DNA from 3 places in the Ciceribacter sp. RN22 genome. Region 3 is predicted to be linked to each of the others. Evidence: riboswitches for the same ligand, from Rfam matches in the RefSeq annotation. Region 3 holds a riboswitch; each other region holds the start of a gene.
The links. A riboswitch is a leader RNA that binds a small molecule or an ion and turns the genes downstream of it on or off. The one in region 3 is predicted to bind cobalamin.

Region 1: it holds a riboswitch for cobalamin, as region 3 does, so the genes downstream of both, bluB (5,6-dimethylbenzimidazole synthase) here and cobU (bifunctional adenosylcobinamide kinase/adenosylcobinamide-phosphate guanylyltransferase) in region 3, are expected to answer to the same signal.
Region 2: it holds a riboswitch for cobalamin, as region 3 does, so the genes downstream of both, NHF53_RS20645 (energy-coupling factor ABC transporter permease) here and cobU (bifunctional adenosylcobinamide kinase/adenosylcobinamide-phosphate guanylyltransferase) in region 3, are expected to answer to the same signal.

The regions. Positions count from the first base shown of each region.
Region 1 is NZ_JAMXLD010000001.1:2,217,392-2,227,218, reverse strand. Features, by position in the region: gene NHF53_RS10890 (LTA synthase family protein) at 58-1,998, opposite strand; gene NHF53_RS10885 (NAD+ synthase) at 2,182-3,849, shown strand; gene NHF53_RS10880 (hypothetical protein) at 3,878-4,708, shown strand; cobalamin riboswitch at 4,753-4,957, shown strand; gene bluB (5,6-dimethylbenzimidazole synthase) at 5,003-5,695, shown strand; gene NHF53_RS10870 (DUF2865 domain-containing protein) at 5,729-6,796, opposite strand; gene NHF53_RS10865 (acyl-homoserine-lactone synthase) at 6,974-7,618, opposite strand; gene NHF53_RS10860 (LuxR C-terminal-related transcriptional regulator) at 7,779-8,528, opposite strand; gene NHF53_RS10855 (NADP-dependent malic enzyme) at 8,683-9,827, opposite strand, start outside.
Region 2 is NZ_JAMXLD010000002.1:1,195,709-1,205,535, reverse strand. Features, by position in the region: gene NHF53_RS20665 (efflux RND transporter permease subunit) at 1-3,028, opposite strand, end outside; gene NHF53_RS20660 (efflux RND transporter periplasmic adaptor subunit) at 3,073-4,278, opposite strand; gene NHF53_RS20655 (TetR family transcriptional regulator) at 4,456-5,016, opposite strand; gene NHF53_RS20650 (phosphoribosylaminoimidazolesuccinocarboxamide synthase) at 5,139-6,089, opposite strand; gene NHF53_RS20645 (energy-coupling factor ABC transporter permease) at 6,289-6,942, opposite strand; cobalamin riboswitch at 6,996-7,212, opposite strand; gene NHF53_RS20640 (hypothetical protein) at 7,425-7,640, shown strand; gene NHF53_RS20635 (AraC family transcriptional regulator) at 7,860-8,753, opposite strand; gene NHF53_RS20630 (aldehyde dehydrogenase) at 8,970-9,827, shown strand, end outside.
Region 3 is NZ_JAMXLD010000001.1:2,101,921-2,111,747, reverse strand. Features, by position in the region: partial or broken gene NHF53_RS10365 (copper chaperone PCu(A)C) at 1-66, shown strand, start outside; gene NHF53_RS10360 (hypothetical protein) at 148-423, opposite strand; gene NHF53_RS10355 (flavodoxin domain-containing protein) at 588-1,250, shown strand; gene crcB (fluoride efflux transporter CrcB) at 1,319-1,696, shown strand; gene NHF53_RS10345 (RluA family pseudouridine synthase) at 1,791-2,783, shown strand; gene NHF53_RS10340 (HAD-IA family hydrolase) at 2,780-3,451, shown strand; gene NHF53_RS10335 (ATP12 family chaperone protein) at 3,444-4,235, shown strand; gene NHF53_RS10330 (hypothetical protein) at 4,298-4,765, shown strand; cobalamin riboswitch at 4,828-5,197, shown strand; gene cobU (bifunctional adenosylcobinamide kinase/adenosylcobinamide-phosphate guanylyltransferase) at 5,366-5,890, shown strand; gene cobW (cobalamin biosynthesis protein CobW) at 5,894-6,973, shown strand; gene uvrB (excinuclease ABC subunit UvrB) at 7,572-9,827, opposite strand, start outside.

The sequences.
Region 1 (9,827 bases), 120 kb from region 3:
CCTTTGTGTGTCAACGTTTTTCTGGTTTGGGAAAAACGCCGCTCCGCAGGCGTCCCGTCAGGAGGCCGGTGCGGTGAGGCGTTCGACCTGTTCGGGGAAGAAGCGTTCAGTGCCGAACCCGTCGCCGAAGATCGCGTCGTGTTGCAGGTAGCGGTAGTCGCGGACGAGTGGATCTACCGTCTTGCCGGTCTTCGACCAGTCGGGCGTGGCTCCGCCGGAGCCGTCGACGAGCTGATAGCGGTCGATTGCGTCGTAGCGGTCGTGCACGGCGCCGAGCACACCGGTATAGAAGGGATGTTCGTAGCCGGCGAGCTTCACCACGTGATAGGGCAGGAAGGCGGGGCTGATGGAGCCGAGGTCCTTCTGTACCCCGCGCTTCGAAGACCACACGACCAGCGGGGTCTCGTGTTCGCGCTTCATGATGTCGACCGGAGCCGAGCGGGTCGCGACCTGGTCGGGCATGTAGCCGCTCTCCGGATAGACGCTTCCGAGCGGCGGCAAGTGGTCGCCGAAGATGACGACGATCGTCTCGCGGCGGCGCTTCTTCGCCCAGTCCATCAGCATCTTGAGGCTCTGGTCGGCCTCGCGGACACCCTGGGCGTAGGTCGCCAGCGATTGCGTGCTGGAGGCCGAAAGCGTGGGTCCGTCGATCGCGATGGTGTTCTTGCCGTACCGGTGCGGCTCGTAGGGTCCATGACCCTGCAGCGTCACGCCGAAGAAGAAGAACGGCTCGCGGGTGTTGTCCGCCGCGCGCATGATCTCCTTCGTCAGGGCCTGGTCGGAGGCGAAGATGCCGCGCTTGTCCATCACCGGCATGTTCTCTTCCGAGAGGAAGCTCTCGAAGCCGAAGGCCTCGTAGACGTTGGCGCGGTTCCAGAACCAGCTCTGGAAGGGGTGGAACGACTTGGCGACATAGCCCTTCGAGCGGAAGAAGGTGGCGAGCGACGGCAGCGGCCTGCGGACATACTGCTGATAGGGGATGCTGCCATAGGGCAGGAAGGCGTTCGAGAAGCCCGTCAGCGCCTCGAATTCGACATTGGCCGTCATGCCGCCGAACTCGGGCGAGAAGACGTTGCCGGACGCATTCTTTCGGATCGTCGGCATCGGATCGGGCGAGAGCCGGACATTGCTGAGCCGCGTCGGGTCCCAGAGAGACTCGCTCATCAGCATGATCACGTCGGGATGACTGGTCGTGCCGGAGCCGGCGACAGACGTATTGCCGGCGGGAATGCTGTCGATCGCCTCCGCACCGTAGCCTTCCGGTGCGGTAACGTTCGCCATCGGCAGGTTGAAGGCAAAGGCCAGCAGGAAGCCGTTGTGCAGGTAGTTCTCCCGCTGGTCCCACATCATCGGGATGATGTTGAGGCGGTCGCGCAGCGGCGAATATTCGGCGTAGTCCATCAGCGAGAGGAAGCCGCCGATGAGCGGCAGGCCGACCAGCAGCCGGAACAGTTTCGCCGGACGGGAGAGCGACGGGAACCGGCGCCAGGCGAAAAACCACAGATAGACCAGGGCGACCAGCGCGGCGACCAGGCAGCAGCCGATTGCCACCGCAAGGTAGGGCCGTGCTGCCACCATGACCGGCAGCAATTGCAGGATCTGGCGGCCGAACAGCATGTCGCTCGGATAGAGCGGGTCCGACAGGAAGAGCTGCTTCTGCGCCGATATGAACGCGGGAATGACGGCGAGCGGCACCAGGATCAGTGCGGACTGGTAGGCCCGGCCGAGGAGCGCATCGGTTGCCGTAAAAAGCAGGAAGAGGATGCCGACGGCTGCCAGGCCCGGACGATCCGAAGCGATCAGAAAGCGCAAGGCTTCGTGGAGATTGCCGCGGGCGATCCATTCCGTCGCGAGAACCGTGAGGATCGCAAGGATCAGCAGGTTGCCGAGGCGAACCGTGGCCCAGGCATAGCCGTCCCGTCGATTTGCCGCAGCGGCGGACGTGACGGTGGCGCGGGGCGTGATGGAACTAGCCGGATCGGAAGCGATCTCAACCAAGGCACTCTCCGGATTTTGAAAGGTATGTCGGAAAACTGTCGTTTCTCTGTCACATAACTGTCATGAACACCAGATGAACCGGCCGTTCATCGGAAGGTTCCACGCTGTTTTCCGTGCTCGATCGGGCCTTGCGGCGTTGCGGCTGGGTCCGGCTCGCGCTAAACGAGAGATATGAGCGACACCATGACCCGTCCCGACACCCTCCGTATCGCAATCGCGCAGTTCAATCCGACTGTCGGCGACGTCGCCGGCAATCTCGCCAAGGCACGCGAGGTGCGCAGTCAGGCTGCGGCTGCCGGTGCCGAACTCGTGCTCTTCACCGAGCTTTTCCTCTCGGGCTATCCGCCGGAGGATCTGGTGCTGAAGCGCGCTTTCCTCAGGAACTGCCTTGCGGCTGTGGAGCAACTGGCGGCGGATACTGCCGACGGCGGGCCCGGCGTTGTCATCGGTTTCCCGCGGCAGGGCGAGAAAGGCCGGCACAATTCGGTGGCGATCCTCGATCGCGGCGAGATCATTGCGACCCGCGACAAGATCGACCTGCCGAACTACGGCGAATTCGACGAGAAGCGTGTCTTCGTTCCCGGCGAGATGCCGGGTCCGGTGAATTTTCGGGGCATTCGCATCGGTGTCCCGGTTTGCGAGGATATCTGGGGTGATCTCGGCGTCTGCGAGACGCTCGCCGAAGCAGGGGCGGAAATTCTCCTCGTGCCGAACGGCTCGCCCTATTTCCGGGCGAAGATCGACGTGCGCTACCAGATCGCCCTGAAGCAGGTGATCGAGTGCGGGCTGCCGCTTGTCTATGCCAACCAGGTGGGAGGTCAGGACGAACTGGTGTTCGACGGTGCGAGCTTCGCCTTCAACAGCGACAAGTCGCTCGCCTTCCAGATGAGCCAGTTCGACGCGGAACTCCTGGTCACCACATGGAAGCGCGGCGCCGACGGCTGGCGTTGCGACGAGCGGCGGATCGCCCATGTGCCGGAGAAGGAGGACGCGGATTATCGTGCCTGCATGCTCGGCCTGCGCGACTACGTCAACAAGAACGGTTTCAAGAGCGTGGTGATCGGCCTTTCGGGCGGCATCGATTCCGCGCTCTGCGCGGCGATTGCCGTGGACGCGCTCGGCCCCGAGCGGGTGCGGACCGTCATGTTGCCCTACCGCTACACCTCGGAAAGCTCGTTCTCGGATGCCGCAGCCTGCGCCAAGGCGCTCGGCTGCCACTATGATATCGTGCCGATCGGCGAGCCGGTCGACGCCTTCATCTCCGCGCTTTCGGAACTCTTCGAGGGAACCGAACCGGGCGTCACGGAGGAGAACCTGCAGGCGCGCACGCGCGGCACGATCCTGATGGCGATCTCGAACAAGTTCGGCGCCATGGTCGTGACTACCGGCAACAAGTCGGAAATGTCGGTCGGCTACGCGACGCTCTACGGCGACATGAACGGCGGCTTCAATCCGGTCAAGGACCTCTACAAGATGCAGGTCTACGCGCTTTCGGGCTGGCGCAACAAGAACGTGCCGCAAGGCGCGCTCGGGCCATCGGGTGAGGTCATTCCGGCCAACATCATCTCCAAGGCGCCGTCTGCGGAGTTGCGGCCGAACCAGACCGACCAGGATTCTCTTCCGCCCTATCCGGTGCTGGACGATATCCTCGAATGCCTGGTGGAGCAGGAGATGTCGGTGGAAGAGATCGTCGCGCGCGGCCATGATGTGGCGACCGTGCACCGGATCGAACATCTGCTTTATCTTGCCGAATACAAGCGCCGACAGTCGGCGCCCGGCGTGAAGATCACCCGCAAGAACTTCGGTCGCGACCGGCGCTACCCGATCACCAACCGGTTCCGGGACCGCTGATCCCGCCAATCCCTGCAAGGAGGCGAGCATGCGCAGTTCCGTAGAGATCTTCGACTGCGAGGCCCGCACCTCTCGCGTCGTCTGGCAGACGGAGGCACTGGTCGAGGCCCCCAACTGGACGCCGGACGGCGGACATCTTGTGATCAATGGCGACGGCCTCATCTACCGTGTGCCGATCGACGGGAGCGCGGTTCCTGAACGGATCGAAACAGGGTTTGCCGGCGCCTGCAACAACGACCACGGGCTTTCCCCCGACGGCACGATGCTTGCGATCTCCGACAAGACCGAGCACGGAAAATCCTGCATCTATGTCCTGCCGGCGGCGGGCGGCGTGCCGCGACAGGTGACCGCAAGGCTGCCGTCCTACTGGCACGGCTGGTCGCCCGACGGGCGGCAACTCGCCTATTGCGGAATCCGCGACGATGAATTCGGCATCTACACGATCGCCGTCGAGGGCGGAGAGGAGCGGGAGCTGATCCGCGGCGGCGGGCACAACGACGGCCCCGACTATTCGCCGGATGGGCAGTGGATCTACTTCAACTCCGACCGCAGCGGGTTGATGCAGATCTGGAAGATCCACCCGGACGGTAGCGAGCTCGCGCAGGTGACCGACGACGGTTTTTCCAACTGGTTTCCGCATCCCGGGCCGAGGGGTGACGTGCTTGTCTTCCTCTCCTACGCAGGGGATGTCGAAGGCCATCCGCGCGACAAGCAAGTTTCGATCCGGCGGATGGACGTCGCGACAGGCACGGTCGAGACGCTCCTGGACCTCTTTGGCGGGCAGGGCTCGCTGAACGTGCCGAGCTGGTCTCCCGATGGCGATGCTTTCGCCTATGTCCGCTATTTCCCCGTCGAGTAGAACCGGATTGCACGCCGTTGGTCTTGCCACGGGCGGCGAACTGTGAACAATCGGACGCGTCAGGTGCCCGCCGGCAAGGTGGGAGAATCGGGAATCCGGTGACAATCCGGAACGTGCCCAACGCTGTGTGGCGGATGCCTGTCGCAAGGAACCGGTCTCTCGGTTCGCGTCACTGGCCTTTCGGCCGGGAAGGCGGCGACAGGCAGCGGAAGCCGAGTCAGAAGACCGGCCTGGCAAGATAGACCTGGCCCGCGCGGACGGCGGGCGGTCCTTTGCATTGTTGGGGATTTGACGATGCCGGACGAACCGATGGACCACATGGTCCGGGCGGGTGCGTTTTCTGCTGAGGAACGCGCCGCCATCTACAGAGCCATAGAAACCCGCCGCGACGTGCGCGACCAGTTCCTGCCGAACCCGCTGCCGGACGATCTCGTCTGGCGGCTGCTTTCCGCTGCCCACCACGCGCCGTCGGTCGGCTTCATGCAGCCGTGGAATTTCATTCTCGTGCGCGACGCCGAGCGAAGGGAGGCGGTCTGGCGGGCCTTCAGCCGCGCCAACGACGAAGCGGCCGAGATGTTCTCGGGCAAGACGCGTGACGACTATCGCGCGCTGAAGCTCGAAGGCATCCGCAAAGCACCCCTCGGCATCTGCGTAACCTGCGATCCGACGCGCGGCGGCCCGGTCGTGCTCGGCCGCACGCACAATTTCAGCATGGACCGTTACTCGACCGTCTGCGCGATCCAGAACCTCTGGCTGGCGGCACGGGCCGAGGGCGTCGGCGTCGGCTGGGTCAGCATCTTCCACGAGACCGACCTCAAGCGGATTCTCGGGATCCCGGAGCATGTCGAGGTGATCGGCTGGCTCTGTCTCGGCTATGTCGATACGCTCTACGGAGAGCCCGAACTGGCGGTAAAGGGCTGGCGGCAGCGGCTGCCGCTCGAGGAGCTGGTCTTCTCCGAAACCTGGCAGGAGGGTCCGGGCGACTGAAGCCCGCCGGATCAGACGGACCGCATACGCGGTCTACTTCTGGACCGGCTGCGGACCGGAGAGCGCAGGATGCCTGAGGTCGATTCCGCTCGTTTCGCTGGGGAGGAAGACGGGGCCGACTTGACGCACTTTCTTCTCCGTGGGGTCGTAGGGCCTCTCGACGGGCGCGGATGGCCGGACGTCTTCGGGAGCCGGCTTGCCGGCGGTCTTCAGATCGATGACGGAAGAGCCGTAGTCGGGAACGTTCGCGCTCGCGGCCTGCGCCTTCATTTTGCGATAGAACTCCGTGAGATTGCAGGTGCAGGAGGGCTGGTCGCCCTTGCGCCGGCTCTGGTAGGAAAAGGCAGTCGGCGATTGCCGGTACGGCCTGCCAGTCACGGTCGAGATCATCTCGCCGCTTTCGGGCTCGGTGACCGATCGGAAATAGAGTTCGGTCTCGATGCCGGGGCACATCTGCCGGCATAGCTCGGCATCGCGCCGGAAGGTAAGCGGCGTGGTATTCGACGAGATCGGGAAGAAGGCGCCGTCACAGCTGCGCACGCAAAGCGTCTGCAGGTCGCCGGCGCCGTTCTGCCAGCCGCCTGCCGGGAAACCATCCGGGCCGAGGCGCGGCGCCACCATGTCGAGATAGGGGGTGCGCGGAGGCTCGGCGGGCGTGACGTCCGCCTCCATCGGTTCTTCGTCGCAGCGGTTGGCTTCCATCATGGCGAGGATCTTCCCGCGGACCTCGTTGCGCTGCGTGCCGCCGGTTCGCGCGGCATCGCGCCTCTCGGCAAGCTGCTGCTTCTCGGCCTCCAGCCGCTTGATGTCGGCGGAAAGCGCGGCGCATTCGGGACGGTTCATCGCTGCGTAATCGGTGACGCTCGGCGAGCCGCAACGCAGGTCGAAGAAGCGCTGCCGAGCCTTGCGGATCTCGAAGTTCTGCCTGGCGATGGCGCTCGAGAAGCGCCGCATCGCGGCGGTGTCTCCGACCACTTCCGGTTCGCTGACGAGGCTCGCCCGCAACCTGTCGCAGATCATCGACGCATGGGAGACAGCGGGAACAAGAAGGGTCGCAAGGACCATCGCGGACAGCAGGACGAGGCTACGGCGGTACGGCAATTGGCGTTCCCGATCGGCGAATGACAGGCGTTGCTCGGATCGACTTGCCTATAGGCCCAATCATCATAGATGGCGAGCGTCATTCCGCCAACCGGAAGCTCGTTTTTGGCTTAACAGACGGCGCCCCGGCCGAAGGTTTGCCTCCGGCCGGTGCCAGACCAGTGAGCCTAGTCGTCGTCAGGCGGCCCGCGCCTGTTCGAGCGTCATCGGCTCCGCCAGTACGCGGTGGTCGATGCCGGCGACTTCCTTCATCCGCTCGAGCAGGTCGTCGCTGACCTCCCAGGCGATCGCGACGGCGTAGACCGAGCCGATCTTCTGGGGGTCGGCGATCCTCTCACCGGGGCAACCCATGCGGCGGAACATGCGCTCGAGGAATACGTCGGTCACCGTCACGATGTGCGTGAGCCCGGAAGCGATCCCGAGTTCGCCGACGCCGCACATCAGTTCGGCAGCGGCGATCGTTACCTGGTTCGACGCGCGGTCCTGCGAGATTTCCGGGTCGATGCAGAAACGGCTCGATTCCCATATCTCGGCACTGCGGATCGGCGGATTGTCACCGAGCAGGACGGGGAACGTGTCGTCGAGCATGTTCGGACCGAGGGTGGGAAGCAGCCGTAGCGCACCGCGCAGGCGCCCCGTCTCGGGTGAATAGGAGAGAACGTAGATCGGGTTGGCATCGTCGTAGTGATCGATCTCCCAGTCTCCCTCCACCTTGACATCCCATTTCAGGAGGTCGTGAAAGACCCGCTTGCGCAGGCTGAATACGTCCGCCATTTCTTTCGAGTAGCGGTCGCGATTGGCTCCGTTGATAATCCTGATCATGCCGGTCTCCCTTCTAAGGTCAGGGAGAAACGTTCGCTTTTTCATCTAGAAATTGAAACTGGCGGTAGGGACAGTTTAAGTCATTGCAATTTGCGATTATTCTCGCTTGCCCATCCTGCAGTGTCGGGACCGCATGTAGAACGTGCGGTGGGCGCGAACTCTATTCAGAACGGTTGTCGGGCCCGGAGATAAGGCCCTGCCAGACCGCCTCGGCGACGGCCTGTGTATTGCTCACGACGTTCAGTTTTCGTCGGGCGTTCGACATGAAATAGCGGACGGTGCGCTCCGAGATGCCGAGGATGACGGCGATCTCCCAGTAGCTCTTCCCGGCGGCTGCCCAGGTCAGCGCTTCCTTTTCCCTGCCGGTCAGAATGGAGCGCATGCTCTCGCGATGCCGGCCTTCGTCGGCCGTCTCCAGCACCGCTGCGTGGAACTTCGCCGCGAGAGCGTGAACGTCGCGGTCGCAGTGGCGACGAAACTGACGCCAGTCACGTGCGTCCGCGACGTTGATCGCGAAAAGGGCCGCGTGGCCCTCGCGGGAGGCGAGCGGATAGCAGACGCCGGTGGTGGAGAGAGAAAGTTCGCGCGCGACGGACAACAGGAGTTGTGCGCTCGGAATCGTTTCCGGCAGCATGGACCAGTCGAGCGGTCGCACCGAGGTGAGTGCGTGCTTGAGCAGCGGGGTCAGGACGTGCGGACCGAGCGCGGTGACGGCCCGGACCACATGCGGTGCATAGGTGTGGTGAATACGATGCAACCTTACACCGGTCGCAGCAGGGATGGCATCGATGTAGAGGATGTTCGAGATACCGAACTCAGCCTGCATCCTTTTGAAAAACGGCTGCGGTCGAACGACCTCTTCGCTTTCCAGCCAGTCCAGCAGGTCAAAATAACCCTTCTGGTTAATCATTATCTGACCCTGACAAATCTATGGGATAGGATCGTCCAGCGCAAATGGCTTGTCCAGCGCATTTTTCATGCGCGGGAGGAGGTCTGATCGTGCCCGTTCGTTGATGCAGGGAGCATCCGTCGCGAGGGCAGTGCCGACGCGACGGGCGTTATCGTCACGCGGGCTGGGTGGCTTCCACGACGGCGAGCGCGGCCATGTTGACGACGCCGCGCGAGGTGACCGACGTCGAGAGCACGTGGGCAGGAAGGGCGGCACCCAGCAGGATCGGGCCGACGTGAAGCGCGTCCATCATGGTGCGCACGAGGCCGAGCGAGATGTTGGCGGCATCGAGATTCGGGAAGACCAGGAGATTGGCTTCGCCGGTGAGCGTGCTGTCGGGCATGGCGCGCTTGCGCAATGCTTCCGAGAGCGCCGAACCGCCCTGCATCTCGCCGTCGACCTCGAGGTCGGGAGCCCGCTCGCGGATCAGGCGCAGGGCCTCCCGCATCTTGCGGGCACTTTCGGAATCGCGCGAGCCGAAGTTCGAGTGGGTGAGAAGGGCCGCTTTCGGGGTGATCCCGAAGCGCCGGATCTCGTTTGCGGCAAGCACCGTCGTTTCGGCGATTTCCGCGGCCGTCGGGTTGTAGGTCACGAAGGTGTCGGTGAAGAAGATCGCGCCGCGCTGGGAAATCAGCAGGCTGAGGCCCGAGAAGGCGCAGACGCCGGGCTTCTTGCCGATGATCTGGCCGACGTCGCGCAGATGCCGGTCGAAACGGCCCTCGACCCCGCAGATCAGCGCATCGGCATCACCGCGGCGAACCGCGAGTGCGCCGATGACCGTGTTGTTGGTGCGCACGATCGTGCGGGCGGCTTCCGGGTTGATGCCGGCACGTCCGACGAGCCCGAAATATTCCTCGACATAGTCGCGGTAGCGCGGATCGTCTTCCGGATTGACCACCTCGAAGTCGGTGCCGGGGCGAATGCGCAGCCCGAAGCGCTGGAGGCGGTTCTCGATGATCGGCGGGCGGCCGATCAGGATCGGCTGGCCGATCCCTTCCTCGAGCAGCACCTGCGCGGCCCGCAGCACACGCTCGTCCTCGCCTTCGGCGAATATGACGCGCTTGGCCGGCGCCTTCTTGGCCGCCGTGAAGATCGGCTTCATGACGAAGCCGGAGCGGAAGACGAAGCGATTGAGCTGGTCGAGATAGGTGTCGAAATCGGCGATAGGGCGGCGGGCGACACCGCTTTCGGCCGCTGCCCTCGCAACTGCCGGAGCGATGCGCAGGATCAGGCGGGGATCGAAGGGCGAGGGGATGAGGT
Region 2 (9,827 bases), on a different contig from region 3:
CTGTTGCTGCGACCATGCCTCCGAGGACGCCGATACCGATCGCGTTCTGGGCCGCGGAACCGGCACCCGTCGCGACCGCCAGCGGAGCCACGCCGAGGATGAAGGCGAGCGAGGTCATGATGATCGGGCGCAGGCGGAGGCGGGCTGCCTCGAGCGTTGCGTCGATCAGCGAGATGCCGTGTGACTGCCGCTCTCTCGCAAACTCCACGATCAGGATGGCGTTCTTCGCGGCAAGGCCGATGGTCGTCAGCAGCCCCACCTTGAAGTAGACGTCGTTGGACTGGCCGAGGAAATGGGCCGCCGTCAACGCGCCGAGAACCCCGACCGGCACGGCCATGATGACCGAGAAGGGGATCGACCAGCTTTCGTAGAGTGCCGCAAGGCACAGGAAGACGATGAGGACCGCCAGCGCGTAAAGCAGCGGTGCCTGCGAGCCGGAGAGTCGTTCCTGGTAGGAGATTCCCGTCCAGGCCACCGTGTAGCCGCCGCCCATTTGCGAGACGATGCGCTCCACCTCGTTCATGGCATCGCCGGAGCTGACGCCGGGAGCCGAGGAGCCTTCCAGCGAGAAGGCGTTCACCGCGTTGAAGGCGGAGATGGAGGGCAGGCCGTTCACCCACTTCGCCGTGGTGAAGGACGAGAAAGGCACCATTTCACTGCTGGAATTGCGGGCATTCCAGTATTTCAGATCCTCAGCCTGCATGCGGAAGGGCGTATCGGCCTGGACATAGACCTTCTTGATCTTGTTGTTCAGCGTGAAGTCGTTCACACGGCTGCCGGCGAAGATCGTCGTCAGCATCGTATTGACGTCCGAAATGCTCAAGCCCATGGCGCTCAGCTTTTCCTGGTCGAGATCGAGCTTGACCTGGCTTTCCTCGTCGCGGTCATTGGCACGCATAGCCACGACCTTGCCGCTGCTATTGGCCGCCTGCATCAGTTGCTTCGAAGCGTTGACTAGGGCATCGCTGCCATGGTTGCCGTTATCCACCAGATACATGGAGAAGCCGCTGGAATTGCCCATGCCCTGGATGGCGGGTGGCAGAATCGGGAAGACCTGCGCCTCGCGGATAGAGAAGAAATAGCCCATGGCGCGCTGCACGACGGCGCCCGCCGCCATGCTCGGATCCTTGCGCAGGTCGAAATCCTTCAGTCTGGCGAAGACCAGGGCATAGCTCTGCCCACTGCCAGCGAAGCTGAAGCCGTTGACCGCAAAGACGCTGTCGATGACGTCCTTCTCCTTGTCGAGATAATAGTTCTCTACCTTTTCGATGACCTTGGCCGTCTGTGCACTGGTGGAGCCGTTGGGAAGCTGGATGATGGTCATCAGCACGCCCTGGTCCTCCTGCGGCAGGAAGGAACTCGGCAGGCGCGTGAAGAGCCACGCGCAGCCGCCGATCACGATGGCGAAGGCCACGAGAACCCGCGCCGAGCGTTTCAGCAGATAGCCAATGCTCGAGACATAGCCGCGTGTGGTGCGGTCGAAGTTCCGGTTGAACCAGGCGGCGGGGCCGCGCTGCTTCTTCGAGTGGTCGATCGGCTTCAGCATGGTGGCGCAGAGCGCAGGCGTGAGCACGATCGCGACGAGCGCCGAAAGCAGCATCGCCGAGACGATGGTCACGGAGAACTGCCGGTAGATGATCCCGGTGGACCCTCCGAAGAAGGCCATCGGGATGAACACGGCGGTGAGGACAAGGGCGATACCGACGATGGCGCCGGTGATTTCACCCATCGACTTCTCTGTCGCCTCAAGCGGCGAGAGACCTTCTTCCGACATGATGCGCTCGACGTTCTCGACGACGACGATCGCGTCATCCACGAGAAGGCCGATCGCCAGCACCATCGCGAACATCGTGAGCGTGTTGATCGAGTAGCCGGTCAGGGCCAGGATTCCGAAGGTTCCCAGCAGCACGACGGGCACCGCGATCATCGGAATGAATGTCGCACGCAGGTTCTGCAGGAAGATCAGCAGCACGAAGAAGACAAGGATGATCGCTTCGATCAGTGTGTGGACCACCTTCTCGATCGACAGCGAAACGAAGGGCGTCGTGTCGTAAGGATAGATGATCTCGACGTTCTGTGGCAACGACGGTGCGATCTGCGCCAGCTTGTCCTTGACAAGAGCGGCCGTGTCGAGCGCATTTGCTCCGGTTGCCAGGTTCACGGCGAAACCGGAGGCGGGTTGCCGATTGGAACGGGAGGTCGAGGAATAGGTTTCAAGGCCGATTTCGACGCGCGCCACGTCGCTGAGCCGAACATTAGCACCACTGGTGTCGACCTTGAGAATGATGCGCTCGAAATCGGACACAGTGTTGAGCTGACTCTGGGCCGTCATGGTGACATTGATCTGTTGGCCTTCCACCGAGGGCAGCCCGCCGACCGAACCTACCGACACCTGTGTGTTCTGCGCTTCGATGGCCGAGGTCACGTCGGCAGCCGTCAACTGGAACTTCTTCAACTTGAAGGGGTCGAGCCAGATGCGCATGGCGTAGGCTGAACCGAAGGAATTGATGCTGCCGACGCCTTCCAGACGCTTGACCTGATCTTCAATCTGGCTGGCGAAGATATCGCCCAGATCGGCGGAGGAGCGCTTGCCATCCGTGGAGACCAACGCCCCGACCAGCAGAATGCTCGACGTGGACTTGGTCACTTCAATGCCGAGATTTTGCACAACCGACGGCAATTGGGAGGTGACAAGCTGAAGCTTGTTCTGCACCTGGACCTGAGCAATGTCGGGATCGACGCTGTTATCGAAGGTCAGCGTGATGCTGGAGGAGCCGGTCGTCGATGACGATGTCATGTAGGTGAGGCCGTCCAGCCCCGTCATGCCGTCCTCGATGACCTGCGTGACGGTTTTGCGAACGGTATCGGCGCTGGCGCCGGTATAGGTCGCGCTGATGCGTACTGTCGGCGGCGCGATTTCGGGATATTGCGAAATCGACAGCGTGTTGATCGCCAGCGTGCCGCCCAGCATGATGATGATGGCGATGACCCATGCGAAGATCGGTCGCCGTATGAAGAATTTAGCCATGGTCTAGTTCCTGATCACGATGTTGCCGAGCATGTCCTTGGACATCATGATTTCGGCGCCGGAGCGGGTTGATTGCCCGGCTTTTCGATGACAAAGCCCTTTTCATCGACCTCAGCGGGGATGGGGGTGACCGTTGCATTGTCGGCGATCCACTGGAAGCCATCGACGATCAGCTTGTCGCCGTCGCTCACCCCTTCCGTGACGAGCCAGCCGTTGCCGGAGAGCTGGCTGTTCCTGAAAGTGCGGGTTTCGACCTTATTCTCCGCCGTTACGAATTTCGCGGTCAGTTCGCCGTTGGCGTTGCGGCCCGCTGCCCGCTGCGGAATGAGATAGCCTGCGTCCTTGCCGACCGTGATGGTGGCGCGCACATACATGCCCGGCAGGATCAGGTTGTCAGAATTGTCGAAGAGTGTGCGGATGGTGAAGGTGCCCGTGGTCGTGCTCACCGCCATTTCCGACATGTCCAGCTTGCCTACATGCGGATAGTCGGAGCCGTCCTCCATCGTCAGCCGGATATCGGTGGTCTCGCTGTCGTCATTTCGCTCCAGCTTGCCGGCCTCGATGGCCGCCCGCAACCTCAAGAGGTTTACGCTCGACTCGTTCAGCTGGATATAGATCGGATTGATCTGTCGAAGCGTCATCAGGGAGTCAGTCTGACTTGCCGTGACAACGTTGCCGATCGAGAAATTCGTGGCGGAGGTCACGCCGTCGAAGGGCGCACGGATCTCCGTGAGACCAAGACTGATCTGCGCGGTCTGCAGGGTGGCGCGGGCTTCCGCCACCGAGGCCTTCGCCTGCAGCAGCGTGGTGCGCGCGTCTTCGTATTCCTTCTGCGTGGCACCCGTATTTGCAAGGCGCTCGTAACGCTGCAGGTTGGCTTCCGCCGCGGGCACGCTGACTTCCGACTTTTCCAGCGCGGCCTGGGCTTCGGCGACCGACGCCAAATAGGTGTCGTCCTCGATCTTGTAGAGCAGATCACCTGCCTTGACGAAGCTGCCTTCCTTGATGGCGATCTGCTTGATCACGCCGCCGACCCGCGGGCGGATTTCAGCCGTCTGGAAGGCCTCAGCCCTGCCCGAAAGCACGGTGGTGAGCGGTTGCTCGGATTTTTTGAGGGTCACGACGCTGACCGGGGAGGGCGGACGCGCTGCGCCCGCGCCAGCTCCGGCCTTTTGATCACCGGAATCGTTGCAGCTCGCCAGTGCGGCGGCGAGCAGGAAAAGAGAAGGCAGCAGAAAACGTCTGGTCATCGTTTCTTTCCGAAAAGAGGCGAGCACGGGAGGGCCGGCAGGGCCGACAAAAATTAGCAAGCGTCAGTTTTTCGTGGGCCGCGTTCATCCCGGACAAGGGATGGTGACGGCATAATTCCGCGTCGTCCTCTCGTCACTGGACGGGAGGCGATGCAAAGTGACGTAAGAAGAGTATCGTCACTTTGCAAGCGGATTTTGCAGTGCGGTATCGATCAGAGCCACAACTTCACGGCAACGTGTTGCCAATATGTCGGCCTTTTCCCTGGCGATCAACACCGGATGGAGCACACAGGCCAATGCCATTGCCGCGACTTCGGCGGTCTTGCGGCTGTCCTTCACGTGGTAGACGCCGCTTTCGACGCCCGCGTCGATGATCCGGGTGATGTCGTCGATCAGCATTTCGCGGTATTGCTCGGCGCAGGCCAGTTCCTGGCCGGCGGAAAAGACGATCATCTCGAAGATGTGCGGGCTCTTCTGGAGATCCTGCAGATGGCTTTCCATCAACTGCTCGACGAAGAGGAGAAGGCGCTCCGGGGGCGCCTTGCGGTCGTCCGGCCGTGCGAGCCGTTCGATCATGGCTTCGAGGTGGCGCACGGAAATGGCGTCGACGAGGTCAACTTTCGAATGGAAATGCTTGAACACATTGGCCGGCGACATGCCGAGCGCAGCGGCGACGTCTGCCACCGCAACGTTCGTGAAGCCCTTGGTCCGGAACAGTTCCTCGGCCGTGTTGAGGATGTCCTCGCGCGTCTCCGCGGCCGGGCGACGGGGCTTGCGCTGGCCCCGCGCGGTGCGCGTGCCGGCCCGTACGTTGCTCGCCGGGAGCCCTTCCTCTTTCGGCGCGATCGCCAACGCTTCACTCAGCTCCTTGGAAAGTAGCGATCGAGATTTGCGCGAACCCTCGCCAGCGGCGTTTCACCGCTGTCGTCCGGCACGAACGTCTCGCCGGTAATTGCCTCATACGCCTTTATATAGACCTTTGAGGTGTCCTCGACCAGTTTCGCCGGAATTTCCGGAATGTCGTCCTTGTAAGGATCGCACCGTTCGGCGACCCACGAGCGGACGAAGTCCTTGTCGAAGCTCACCGGACGTTCGCCCTTCTCGAAGTGTTCGGGATAACTGTCGGCGATCCAGTAGCGGCTGCTGTCCGGTGTATGGATCTCGTCGGCGAGGATGATGGTGCCGTCCTTGTCGGTGCCGAACTCGTACTTGGTGTCGACGAGGATGAGTCCGCGTTCCGCGGCGAGCGTCTGGCCGCGGGCGAAGAGCGCCAGCGCATAGTCCGAAAGCGTGTCCCACTGCTTCTGCGTCAGCAGTCCCGTCGAGACGATCTGCTCCGGCGTCAGCGGCTCGTCGTGGCCGCCGTCGAAAGCCTTGCTCGTCGGGGTGATGATCGCCTGCGGCAGGACTTGGTTGTCGCGCATGCCGTCCGGCAGCCGGATTCCATACATCTCCCGCTGGCCGGCCTTGTAGAGCGTCAGGATGGAGGTGCCCGTCGTGCCTGCAAGATATCCGCGCACGACGATCTCGACGGGAAGGATGTCGAGTTTCTTGCCGACGACGACGTTCGGGTCGGGGTAGTCCAGCACGTGGTTCGGACAGATATCCTTCGTCTGCTCGAACCAGTAGCGGGCCGTCTGGGTCAGCACCTGGCCCTTGTAGGGAATGCAGGTGAGAATGCGGTCGAAGGCGCTCAGCCGGTCGGTCGAGATGATGATGCGCCGGCCGTCCGGAAGATCGTAGTTTTCGCGAACCTTGCCACGATAGTAGTTCGGCAGTTCGGGGAAATAGGCTTCGGAGAGAATGCGCAATGGCCTCGCCCTTCTGATGTCATGGAACGGACGCCGGTCGTCCTCGCCGGACCCTTAGTTTACCGCCGGGTTTTGTCAAGCGAGGCCTTCGGCGGAAGGAGAGCCAAGGCGCTTTGACCGCTCCTTATCAAAAGAAAAGGCGCATGGTGGTCGCCATGCGCTTTCCGGTTCTTGCAGCAGGCAGAAGCGCCTGGCGGTATCAGGCGAAGGTCAGGCGTCCGACCTCGGTCATGCGGGAGACGAGCCCATTGGCGCGGAAGCCCTTGATCACGGACACGGCGGTGAAGGTGATGAAGGCTTCGACCAGGAAGACCGGGAAATAGGCTGCGACCCAGGCGGCCCAGTCGGTGAAGGCGACCGCGTCGTTGGAGATCATCAGCCAGAAGCCGACCATCGCCGACACGCCGGCGTAATAGACGGCGTCGATGCGCAGGACCTTGCCGAGGTTGAAACGGTCCCGCAGTTTGGCGTCGAAAAGCCGGCGGCCGAAGCTGTAGTGGACCGCGATCATCGGCACCATCAGCGAGAGGGCGTTGACGCCGAGATGCGGGATGTCGCCGGGCTCGAACAGGAAAGCCTGCAGGACGAGGCCGAGCGCGAAGCCGAGCATGGCCGGTGCGAACCCGAAGAGCATGTAAATGGTCGTCGCGCCGATGAGGTGCAGTTCGGACGGGCCGACCGGCAGATGCCAGGCTTGCATCAGCGCGGAAAACACCACGGCCGAAACGAGGGTCTTCGGCACGGCCAGCGGGTTGCGCACGACGGCCGGCAGCTGGGACGCGACGACGCTGAGGGCGGCTGCGTTCGCAAGCGCGATACGAACAGGATCGATAATTCCAACTTCAATATGCATTCTATTGCCTTTCCTCCGCGCCCACCGCGCGGAATTGCTTGAGACGCCACGAAAATCGTGGCCGAGGCGATGGCAGGTCTCCTGGCTCGCGGGTCTCGGCTCGGTCCGCCTTATCAACCGTTTCCGGCCAATGGCATGCTGGACGTCGCTCTCCGCTCACAGTTGCGGGGGCAGCTACGGTCTCGGCCCCTGATGGGTAATCCTCACCGTATTCCCTTTTCATCCACCACTTCGTTTTCGTCGGGTGGAACCATCGCTGGTTTTGAATTCGCCTGCCGTCCGGTTCGCGACGTGGAATGGACCGTTCCGGTCGTGACCACGGGCTTTTTCAGTGCAGGTCGATTGGTGATAGCCGATGACGCGGGTGTGCGCAATCGGTCGGAAGCGGCGACAGGCCAAAATGCCGCATTGCGGCGGCTCTCGACGGCGTCTACGGGTTGACGAAAATCAAGGCTGCCGCCCGTGGAGAAAGGAAATCCGATATGCTCGCAAGAATGGTCTACAGTGTACCTGTTTTCGGATGGATGCTCAGAGAAGCCCTCACCGGGCCGACCACTGCCAAGCTTCTCTTCATTCTCAACCTGGTCCTGGTCTGGATTCTTGCGATCGGCTATTTCGGCTATCCGGCCATCATCCTGCCGGCTCTGACGGCCGTACCGGTGATCTTCACGACGCTGATCGTGATCACCAAGGGCTGACGCCACCTCGCTTGTCTCGTCTGGAGTGCGGCCGGGGGAGGTTTCCCCGGCTGCTCCCCGTCAGGCGAGTGTGTCCTGCGTCTTCATCACGGTGAAGAATACGGCGGCGATCGCCGCGCTCGGCTACCATCGGGGAAAGGGCAGACTGTCAGGCCTGAGGTTAGATGGCAGGCCTGATATATCTGTTTGTCGCCGTGATCCGATCGTGCGCCGGATCGATCACGGCCAGTCGGCGTAGCTCGCTGGCGCTTCCTGTCCCGTCCTGTCGCCGATCGAGGTGAAGCTTTGGCGATAGGCGGCGGGGGACAGGCCGGTCTTTCGTTTGAAAAAGTGACTGAAGTAGGTCGGGTCGCGAAAGCCCAGGCTTTCGGCGATCCCATGGATGCTCCGCGGCGAGCGTTCGAGCTTGATCTTTGCCTCGCGGATCGTGCGCTCGTGGACAAGCTCGATCGGTGTCCTGCCGAGAGCCTTGCTGCAAAGCGAATGCAACCGATCCGCGGTAATGCCGAGTTGCTCGGCGTAGAAGCCGATTGGCCTCTGTTCTTCGAAGTGACTTTCGACGAGGTGCCTAAAACGCTGGAGAATGTCGCCGGTCTTCGCCGGCCTGGTGAAAGGCAGGTCACCCGCGCCGGTGAGACGCCAGACCCTCAACAGGAGAAGCTGCAGAAAGGCGCAGGAGGCCATTATGGACGGGTGTTCCCGCTCGAGTTCATCGGAAAGGCCCCGAAGCAGCGGAACGAGAGCCTCGACCTCCGCGCGTTCGATGTCCTGCCGGATGATCTCCTGCGACAGCAGAAGTCTGAGGCCGTGGCCTTCGGGCTGATCTTCGACCACCTCCGCCAGAAGCATGCTTGAAAGACCGAGAATGTGACCCGTACTGCCCGCGTCGATGACCAGGGACAGGTCGTCGCAGGGCGGCAGGATCGCCACGACGGGACCGGCGAGAACCTCGTCGCGCGCCGGCGAGCGCAGTCTGACTTGTCCGCCAGAAAGAACGAGCACGTGCGCGAAATGTTCGTAAGGTGGTGCGGTGATGCGCATCGATCGTCGCGCCAAGGCCGGAGAAAGCGGATTGCAGCGCAGTTTGCGGTGAATGGCGTGTCTGTCGGTCATCGGAGCCCCGGCTTTCCGTCCCTCCGCCTTTCGATGACAGATCGCCGGAAAATCACATGTCACTGCCAGAAAATCGCATTCTCAACACCGAGGTCAACCCCTAAGCTCGCAAAATGCCTTTGGGAGGAGGCTTGGCGGGCATGCCAGCGCATTCGCTGGCTTGCGCCCGGATTCCCCTGAAGAACCGTTTTTGAACCCGGGTCCGAGGGGGCCGAAATGTTCCAGGCAAGGCTGATGATCGGCAGTGCCGACGAGGATGCCGCCGGCGGGGCGACCTTCCTCCGGCGCAATCCGGTGACCGGAGACATCGTGACCGTCGGTGCGGCGGCCTCGACCGCAGATGCCGAACGTGCGGCGAATGTGGCGGCGGCGGCCTTTCCCGCCTGGTCCGCGACCGGCCCCGGCGAACGCCGCGCGCTTCTCGAACGTGCCGCAAACATATTGAGCGCGCGGGCGGACGATTTTGCGGCGGCGATGACGGCGGAGACCGGAGCCACCCGCAGTTGGTGCGATTTCAATCTCTCGCTCGGCGCCGAGATCATCCGCGACGCGGCCTCGATGACCACGGCCGTAAGCGGGGCTGTGTTACCCTCCGCCGTAGCGGAACGGTTGTCGCTCGCCGTCCGGCAACCTGCCGGCGTCTGCCTTGCGATTGCGCCGTGGAATGCGCCGGTAACCCTCGGCTTCCGGGCAATAGCCATGCCGCTCGCCTGCGGCAATACGGTCGTGCTCAAGGCATCCGAACTCTGTCCGCGAACCCATTGGCTGATCGGCGACGTCATGCGGGATGCCGGATTCCCGCCGGGCGTGGTGAATGTCGTCAGCAATGATCCAGCCGATGCGGCGATGATCGTCGAGACGCTGATCGCCCATCCCGCCGTTCGCCGCGTCAACTTTACCGGCTCGACCCGCATCGGCCGCGTGGTGGGGCAGGTCGCGGCCAGGCACCTGAAGCCTTGCCTTCTCGAGCTCGGCGGCAAGGCGCCGATGCTGGTGTTGGAGGATGCCGATCTCGAGCATGCCGCGGATGCGGCGGCCTTCGGAGCCTTCTTCAACCAGGGACAGATCTGCATG
Region 3 (9,827 bases):
TTCAAGAATGCCGGTTCGGTCGATCTCGTCCTGCCCGTCGGCCCGGCCGCGCCGATGAAGATGTAAGCAGGCGCCGGAGCTCAACCATAAAGGAGCGCCGCGGACGACGTGTCCGCGGCGCATTTCAAGTCGGTGCTGAAGGTGCCCTCAGGTCGTCGAGCTGAGATAGGCGTCGATCGCTTCCCTGAGCGTGGCCTGCTCATGCCTCGTCTGTCCGGCCGTCAGGAAATGGAGCGACAGCGCCGGCGGCTGCACGACGGTAAGGATCGCGCGCAGTCTGAAGTCGTCGCCCTTGGCGGCGCGTTCCGCAAAAACCTGCAACTGCTCTTCGACCAGCGTGCCGCGAGGAACACGCTGGGGCGGTTTGGTTGCTTCCATTGCATAGGCGGCCGTGGTGGCCGAAACTGTAACTACCTGGGGCATGGCTATCACCGGTATCTCTATCCCTGCAGGATACGGCATGCCTCTCTACGTAGCGCTAAGTTTGGTCGAGGCATTTTAGTCAAATTCGATGGACTGCAGGACGGTACTCGGAGGCTGCGTCGAAAGGCGCCGACGGAACCACCCGAAATGGCAGCGGGGCAGGCTTGCAATCGCTCGCCGATCTGTCATTTTGCTTGCAAATTCAGTCGTTCGAATGGCCGCGCCGTCGATCGACGATCGGTAGGGACGCGGTGACTCGGGCAGTTGCCGACAAAGGGATGGAGGGGAAAATGAACATTCTCATTGGCTTTGTCAGCATCGAAGGGCAGACGCGCAAGATTGCCGAGAAGATCGCCGAGCACGTCGAGAAGGCGGGTCATCGCGCCGTTTTCTTCAACGTCACCTCCATGGCCGAATATGCGCTGGAGCGACCGGAGGCGGTGATCCTCTGCGCGCCGATCCACGCCGGGCGCTATCCCGCACCCTTCGTGGATTTCGTCCGCCGCGAGAGGGACTTTCTGAAATCGGTGCCGAGCGCATTCGTGTCGGTGTCGCTGTTCATCCGCAGCGAGTTCGAGGAAGAGCGCGAGGAAGCGCGCCATTTCCCCGACACGCTGATGGCCGAGACCGGCTGGACGCCCGGCCGGGTACTCAATGCCGCAGGTGCGCTGCGCTACACCGAATACGACTTCTTCAAGCGCTGGATGGCGAAGCGCCTTGCTGCGCGCGAAGGCGCCCCGACCGACGCCAGCCAGAACTTCGAATTCACGGACTGGGCCGAGCTCGAGCGCTTCGTTTCCGACTTCCTCGCCGGCGCGAAAGCCTGATGCTGCCGGTGATGCGACCTGCCCGCCGGGCCTTTCGGAACACCTGAACAAGAAGAAGAGGACCAGAGGTGAACCAGATCCTCCTCGTAGCCGCCGGCGGCGCGGTCGGCTCGGTCTGCCGCTACCTCGTCGGCGCCGGTCTGCTTCGGCTGGCCGGCCCGGCCTTTCCCTGGGGTACGCTCTCGGTCAATCTCGTTGGCTCGTTCGGCATCGGGATCCTGGCGGAGCTGATTGTCGCCCGTTTCGGCGCCTCGCCGGAGATGCGACTTCTGCTGATCACCGGCTTCCTCGGTGGGTTCACGACCTTCTCCGCCTTTGCGCTCGACGCCGTCTCGCTCTTCGAGCGTGGCGAAGCGCTTTCGAGCCTCGTCTATGTCGGCGCGAGCGTCGGCCTCTCGCTCGTTGCGACCGTTGCGGGCATTGGCCTCATGCGTTCGCTGCTCTGAGAGAGCTTTTACACTTCCCTTCGGCGGGCGAAATGCTCTAAAGGCCCTGATGTGCGGCGTTCGGGCCGCGCGGAAATTTGTCGAAAGAGCAGAAATGGCGGGCGTCGAGCATATCAGGGTGGATGCGGACGAGGCCGGAATGCGGCTTGACCGTTGGTTCAAGGTGCACTTTCCGGGCCTCGGCTTCGGAGCGTTGCAGAAGCTTCTGCGCTCCGGCCAGGTGCGCGTCGACGGTGGCAGGGCGAAGAGCGATACGCGCGTCCAGCCGGATCAGATGATCCGCGTGCCGCCGCTCGACGTCGACGCCAAGGCCAAGACGGGGCCGATCGCCGGCAAGGACCTGAAGCATTCCGGTGACGGCGAACTCCTCTCGCGGATGCTGCTTTACGAGGACGACAAGGTCTTCGTACTCAACAAGCCGGCTGGCCTTGCCGTTCAGGGTGGCTCGGGTGTTACCCGCCACATCGACAAGATGCTCGAGGCCTGGACGAACAAGAAGGGCGAGAAGCCGCGTCTCGTCCATCGTATCGACCGTGACACCTCCGGCGTTCTCGTCGTCGCCCGCTCGCGCGGCGCGGCACAAAAGCTGACGGCCGCTTTCCGCGAACGCGACACCCACAAGATCTATTGGTCGCTGGTGAAGGGTGTGCCGCGCAAGCACGAGGACAAGATCTCGACCTGGCTCGTCAAGGAGCAGACCCCGGACGGCGACCGCATGCGGGTCGCCAAGCACGGCGAGGAGGGGGCAGACCACGCCGTCTCCTACTACCGGGTGATCGACACGGCAGCGCAAAACCTCGCCTGGCTGGAGATGGAGCCCTATACCGGGCGCACCCATCAGCTTCGCGTCCATGCCCTCTACATGGGGCATCCGATCATCGGCGATCCGAAATATTTCATCGACGATCCGAACTGGGATTTCCCGGGCGGCATCCAGAAGCGGTTGCATCTCCATGCCCGCTACATCGATATTCCGCATCCCTCCGGCGGGCGGCTCAAGGTCACGGCGCCGCTGCCGCCGCACATGGTGCAGAGCTGGAACCTGCTCGGCTTCGATGAAGCCGACGGGGCGAGGGACGAGGAATGAAGCTCGTTCTCTTCGATTGCGACGGCACGCTCGTCGACAGCGTCTGCCTCATCCATGCGGTGATGACGCGCACCTTCCTTCATTTCGGCCATGCCGCGCCGGATGTCGAACACACCAAGGCGATCATCGGCCTGAGCCTCGATCTCGCGATCGCCACCATGCAGGGCAAGCCGGACGTCGATCACGAGGCGGGGGCGATGGCGCTCTACTACAAGGCGGTGTTCACTGAGGTGCGCGCCGAGCAGGGCTTCGAGGAGCCGCTTTACGACGGGATCGCCGAGGTGATCGCGGCGATGGTTCGCCGTGACGACCTGCTGATCGGGGCGGTGACCGGCAAGTCCCGCCGTGGCCTCGACGGCGTGCTTGAAACCCACGGGTTGAAGCCCCATTTCGTCGTTTCACGGACGGCGGACGAATGTCCGTCGAAACCCAATCCGGCCATGGTTCTGGAGTGCTGCCGCGAAACCGGCATGGATGCGCGGGATGCGGTCGTCATCGGTGACGCGATCTACGACATGCAGATGGGCAAGGCCGCCGGCGCCCGGGCGATCGGCGTCTCCTGGGGCTATTCGACGACTGCTGCGCTGCTGCTTGCAGGCGCGGACGCCGTCGTTGACCACCCGGCCGACCTTTTGGCCCATGTCATGAAAGGAGCCGTCGATGCGTGACCTTCTCAGCGATTTCGGCCCCGAGCCGAGCGATCCGGACCCGGTACGCCGCGCGCAGATCCAGATGCAGCGGCCGCAGGCGAAGCGCTTCTACACCGAAGTCGGCACGCGGAACGAGGATGAGGCCGTTGCCATCCTGCTCGACGGTCGCGGCGTGAAGACGCCGGCGAAACATCCGCTGCGCCTGCCGACGGCCGATGCCGCCGAGCTCGTCGCTTCGGAGTGGCGCGCCCAGGGCGAAACGATCGACCCGGCGACGATGCCGATGACCCGGCTTGCCAATACCGCGATCGATGCCGTCGCCGAACAGATCGACGCCGTGTTCGAGGATATCGTGCGCTACGCCGGCAACGACCTGCTCTGCTACCACGCGGAATCGCCTCAGGAACTCGTCGAACGACAGGCGCGGCAGTGGGGACCGGTGATCGACTGGGTGGCTTCCTCCCATGGCGCGCGGTTCATTCTTGCGGCCGGCATCGTCCACCAGGCACAGCCACAGGCGGCAATCGAGGCCTTCGCCAAGGCACTCGACGCCTACCGGACCCCGTTCGAACTCGCTGCACTGCACGTGGTGACGACGCTGACCGGCTCGGCGATCCTGGCGCTCGCCTTCGCCGAGGGCTTCCTTTCCACTCCGGAGGTATGGGCGCTCGCCCATCTCGATGAGGACTGGACCGAAGAGCACTGGGGCGTCGACGAGGAAGCGCAGGCCCGCAGGGCCAAGCGCTTCGAGGAGATGGATGCCGCGGCGCGCCTGTTCCGGGCCGTGCGGGCTGCCGCTTAACGCCGCGCTAACCATACCGGTGACAGTCTCTTCCGACCGAATCGGGATCGGATCAGCCTGCCATGTGTCTGCGGTTCTGCCACGCCGTCATCGCCCTTCTTCTTTGCGCTCTGCTGTCCTCGTGCAGCGTCGCGGGCGTCGAGCTCTTGACGCCGCGCAAGGTCTATGACGTTCGCGACCTGACGGTGCTTGCCGATGTCCGCGTGCCGCAGACCGTGGTCGTCGGCACCGACAGCCGGATCGCCGCGGCGATCGCTGCGACCGCGCCGCGGCCGGAGGCGCCACCGGTGGTGCTCTCGGTGCGGATCGGCTCCTATCGACCCGACATTTCGCCGCTCAACCACCGCAGCGAGGCAACCGTCACGGTGACCGCGATCTCGGTCATCGACGGTTCTCCGGTCGCCACCGCGACGTTCCCGGTGACGAGCGAAACGGAAACCCCCGATTTCGAGGCGGAGGCGCTCGCCGAGGCGGTCGCCGCGCGCATCCGCTTGCTCTTCGCCTTGAGCATGCCTTCTGCGCGTCAGTGACTGGCTTTGGGGCGGTTTGCAGGCGTTCTGTTCGAATTGACTTCACCGCCGCTTGCGCCTAAGCGTTTTCTCATTCGGATGGTTTCCGCGCCGTCGATACGGGGCGGAACGCAAAAGGGAATGCGACGGTGGGGACCCAAGCCGGGCCTGCCAATCGCAGCCGACCCCGCGACTGTAGAGCGGTGAGGGTCAATCATCCGGTGAGCCGGAATGCCCGCGACGGGTCCGCAAGGCGCGGACGGCGGGTTCTTCGGCGAAGCTGGAAAAGCCACTGGAGTGGCGACACGATCAGCCGGGGCCGGGACGCCTCTATTTCTACGAATCGTCCGCCTCTTCGTGCCGCTTCGAAGCTCCGGGAAGGCGAGGTTGCCCCGCTGGCGCTTGGCGCCTCAACCGCGAGCCAGGAGACCTGCCACCCGTGCCGGGCTTTGAAAGCCCATCCTGGGGAAAAATCCCCGTTGCCAGCACGGAGGTTGTCGTGGCGACATCTTGTGACGGCGGGATTGTGCGATCCCGCATTTCCACATCCTTTCTGCCGGGCTGCGCGCCCGGCCTCTTCTCATGTCCACCTTTCCGGCGCTCTGGCGCGGAGGTCCGTCCTTGAGCGCGGCCGCCGGCCATAGCGTGTTCGTGCTCGGCGGTGCCCGTTCGGGCAAGTCGCGGCATGCGGAATCGCTTGCCGAGGCAAGCGGGCTCGAACGCCACTATGTCGCAACGGGACGCGCCTTCGACGATGAAATGCGCGAACGCATTGCCCTGCATCGTGAGAGCCGCGGCGGGCTCTGGACGACCCATGAGGAGCCGGTGGACCTTGCCGGCGTTCTCCGACGCATCGATGCATCGGACCGTGTCGTGCTCGTCGACTGTCTGACGCTCTGGGTCACGAACCTGATGCTGGACGAACGCGATGTCGCCGCCGAAAGCGCGCGCCTCGTCTCGGTCCTGCCAATGCTTCGGGCGCGGCTGATCCTCGTCTCGAACGAGGTCGGGCTCGGCATCGTGCCGGAAAACCGCATGGCGCGCGAATTCCGCGACCATGCCGGACGGCTCCACCAGATGGTCGCGGCGGTCGCGACCGAAGTCTATTTCGTCGCGGCGGGACTGCCGCTGAAAATGAAGGGTTGAACCATGCTGCAGCAGAAGATCCCGGCAACCGTCATCACCGGCTTTCTCGGCGCCGGAAAGACGACGATCATCCGCAACATGCTGATGAACGCCGGCGGCAAGAAGATCGCGCTCATCATCAACGAATTCGGCGACCTCGGCGTCGACGGCGAGGTGCTGAAGGGCTGCGGCGCCGACAACTGCACCGAGGACGACATCATCGAGCTCACCAATGGCTGCATCTGCTGCACGGTGGCCGATGATTTCGTGCCGACCATGCAGCGCCTGCTGGAACGCGACGAGCGGCCGGATCACATCGTCATCGAGACCTCCGGTCTCGCCCTGCCGCAGCCGCTGGTCGCCGCCTTCAACTGGCCGGACATCCGCACCCGCGTGACGGTCGACGGCGTGGTGACCGTGGTCGACAGTGCCGCGGTGGCGGCCGGGCGTTTCGCCGACGACCACGACAGGGTCGACGCAATGCGCGAGCAGGATGCCTCGCTCGACCATGACAGCCCGCTCGAGGAGCTCTTCGAGGACCAGCTCACCTGCGCCGATCTCATCGTTCTCAACAAGACCGATCTGCTGGACGGCGAGGGGATCGCCGCGGTCCGCTCCGAGGTTGCTGGACGCATCAACCGCAAGCCGACGCTGGTTGAGGCGAGGAACGGCGAGGTTCCGGCGATCGTGCTCCTCGGCCTCGGCGCCGGTTCGGAGGCCGATATCGGAAACCGCAAGTCGCACCACGAACTGGAGCATGAGGCTGCCCATGCCTCCGGCGAGGGTCACGACCACCTGCACCACCACGACCACGACGAGTTCGAGAGTTTTGCGCTGCGGCTTCCGGCGATCGCCGATCCGGCGGCCTTCGTCGAGCGGCTGAGAGCCGTCATCGAGGCCCACGACATCCTGCGCCTCAAGGGCTTCGTCGACGTGCCCGGCAAGCCGATGCGGCTCGTCGTCCAGGCGGTCGGTTCGCGCATCGACACCTATTTCGATCGCCCCTGGGCGGCCGGCGAGAAGCGCGAGACCCGCCTCGTCGTCATCGGCCTGCACGAATGGGATTTCGCGGCGGTGGTTGAGGCGGTCGAGAAGGCGGCCTGAGGACCGATTGAGAGCGATGGACGCATCAGTTACCCCCTTCTGGCCCGCCGGCCATCTCCCCCACAAGGGGGGAGATCACCATGCGGCGACGCTCGGTCGTTCCGTCAGCGCTGAAGGGGGGCGGTTGTTCGGAGCACGGGTCAGAAGGATTTGGTGGGAAGCGCGATTTGTCGCCTTCCGATCTCCCCCGCGTCGGCATTCGACACTGGGCTATCTCAGCCCGATGGAATTTGAAAACAAGGTCGGATTAGCTTAACTCGGTGTCCGAAAAACCGGCAGCAGGCCAGCCGTTCCTCTCTCCTTGAGGGAGAGGAAGCGATTTCGGCAGCTTAGGCCGAAGGCGTAAGTGCCAGAAATCGCAGGTGAGGGGGACGTCAAGCAGGCGAAACCGACCCCCTCACTTGGAATTTCTAACACTTAGCTGAAGTAGGGCCTTGCACAGTCTTCGCGCGGCGTCGCGCTCAGGCCTTCGTTCGCTCAAATCGATCCACCGGATCGATGGCGCCGCCGCGCGGAGCGACCCCGTAGGCGTACGGGCTGCCCCTCATCCGCCTGCCGGCACCTTCTCCCCATCGGGATGGGGAGAAGGGACTCGTGGTCACCGTCCCGGTCGTCCCGTCTTGCCCTTGGTGCGGCCCTTCTTTTTCTGGTCCGCCGGGTCCTCGTAGGAGCCGGCACCGGGGCGGGCGCGGATGATGGGGCGGGGGTCGTCCGGCCCTGAGCGTGGGGCACCCCCCTCTGTCCTGCCGGCGTTCGTTGCTGCAATCGATTCGCTGGATCGATTGCTCGGCTTCGCCGACCGCTCCTCACCCCCCACAAGGGGGGAGATCGGGCTGCGGCCCGGTTCGGCCCCCGGCTTCTCGGGCACCTTGCCGGTCACCGGTTTTTCGGTGCGGCCGACGGTCATTTCGTCGAGGGTGTTCTTGCGGAAGAGCGAGCGTCCGGCCGGTGTCGGCAGGTCGGTGCCGGGGCCCATGTCGTCGAGCGACGGCTTGGCGAAGTAGGACGCTTGCTCCGCCGATCTCCCCCCTTGAGGGGGAGATGTCGGCGTAGCCGACAGAGGGGGGTGATCGGCGGACGCTTCATTGGGGGATACCCCCCTCTGTCCCTGCCGGGACATCTCCCCCTCAGGGGGGGAGATCGACTCGCGGCCGGCGCTGCGGGCACGGCCGGTCTTCGAGCGCGAGGAGAGGGAGATGCGGGGTTCACCGGAAGACCCCTCCCCAACCCTCCCCACAGGGGGGAGGGAGTTCGCCGCGCTTGCGGCGGCCTCCCGGTCTCCCCCCTTGTGGGGGAGATGGCCCGAAGGGCCAGAGGGGGTCTGTTCCGCACTCGCCGCCGGACTTGACTGCTTCCCTCTCGCGCCTTCGGCACTCGCCGCCTCCTGCCGGGCCATCGGGTCGTCCATGGCGGCGAGTTCGACGGCCTTGAGGCGCTTGATCTCGTCGCGGAGCCGCGCGGCGGTTTCGAAATCGAGGTCGGCGGCGGCGTCGCGCATCTGCTTTTCGAGCGCGTTGAGGTGGGCCTGGAGGTTGGCGCCGACGAGATTGCCGCCTGCCGCAAAGCCCTTGCCGGCGACGCCGGAAATGTCGGCGCGGACATGGTCGCGCTCGTAGACGGAATCGAGGATGTCGGAGATGCGGGCCTTGACCGATTCCGGCGTGATGCCGTGCTCGATGTTGTAGGCCATCTGCTTCTCGCGGCGGCGCGCCGTCTCGTCCATCGCCCGCTGCATCGAGCCGGTGATGTTGTCGGCATAGAGGATGACCTTGCCGTCGACATTGCGGGCGGCGCGGCCGATGGTCTGGATGAGCGAGGTTTCCGAGCGCAGGAAGCCTTCCTTGTCGGCGTCGAGGATGGCGACGAAGCCGCATTCGGGGATGTCGAGGCCCTCGCGCAAAAGGTTGATGCCCACCAGCACGTCGAAGGCGCCGAGGCGAAGATCGCGGATGATCTCGATGCGCTCCAGCGTGTCGATGTCGGAATGCATGTAGCGGACGCGCACGCCCTGCTCGTGCAGGTATTCGGTGAGGTCTTCCGCCATGCGCTTGGTGAGCACGGTGACCAGCGTGCGGTAACCCTTGAGCGCCGTGTCGCGGATTTCGCCGAGCACGTCGTCGACCTGGGTCTTGGCCGCGCGGACCTCGACCGGCGGGTCGATGAGGCCGGTCGGACGGATCACCTGTTCGGCGAAGACGCCGCCCGCCTGATCCATCTCCCAGCCGCCGGGGGTGGCGGAGACGGCGACCGTCTGCGGGCGCATGGCGTCCCATTCCTCGAAGCGCAAGGGACGGTTGTCCATGCAGGACGGCAGGCGGAAACCGTATTCGGCGAGCGTCGCCTTGCGGCGGAAGTCGCCGCGATACATGCCGCCGATCTGCGGGATGGTGACGTGGGACTCGTCGATGAAGATCAGCGCGTCGTCGGGGATGTATTCGAAGAGGGTCGGCGGCGGCTCGCCGGGCTTGCGGCCGGTCAAGTAGCGCGAATAGTTCTCGATGCCGGCGCAGGAGCCGGTGGCCTCCAGCATCTCGACGTCGTAGCGGGTGCGCTGTTCCAGCCGCTGGGCCTCCAGCAGGCGACCGGCGGCCTCGAGCTCGCCGAGGCGGTGCTTCAGCTCGTCCTTGATCGCCTTGATGGCGGCGTTCAGCGTCGGCCGCGGCGTCACGTAGTGGGAGTTGGCGTAGATCTTCACCGTCTGCATGTCGCCGGTCTTCTGGCCGGTCAGCGGGTCGAACTCGGTGATCGCCTCGATCTCGTCGCCCCACATGCTGATGCGCCAGGCGGCATCCTCCAGGTGGGCGGGGAAGATCTCGATGGTATCACCGCGGACGCGAAAAGAGCCGCGGGTGAA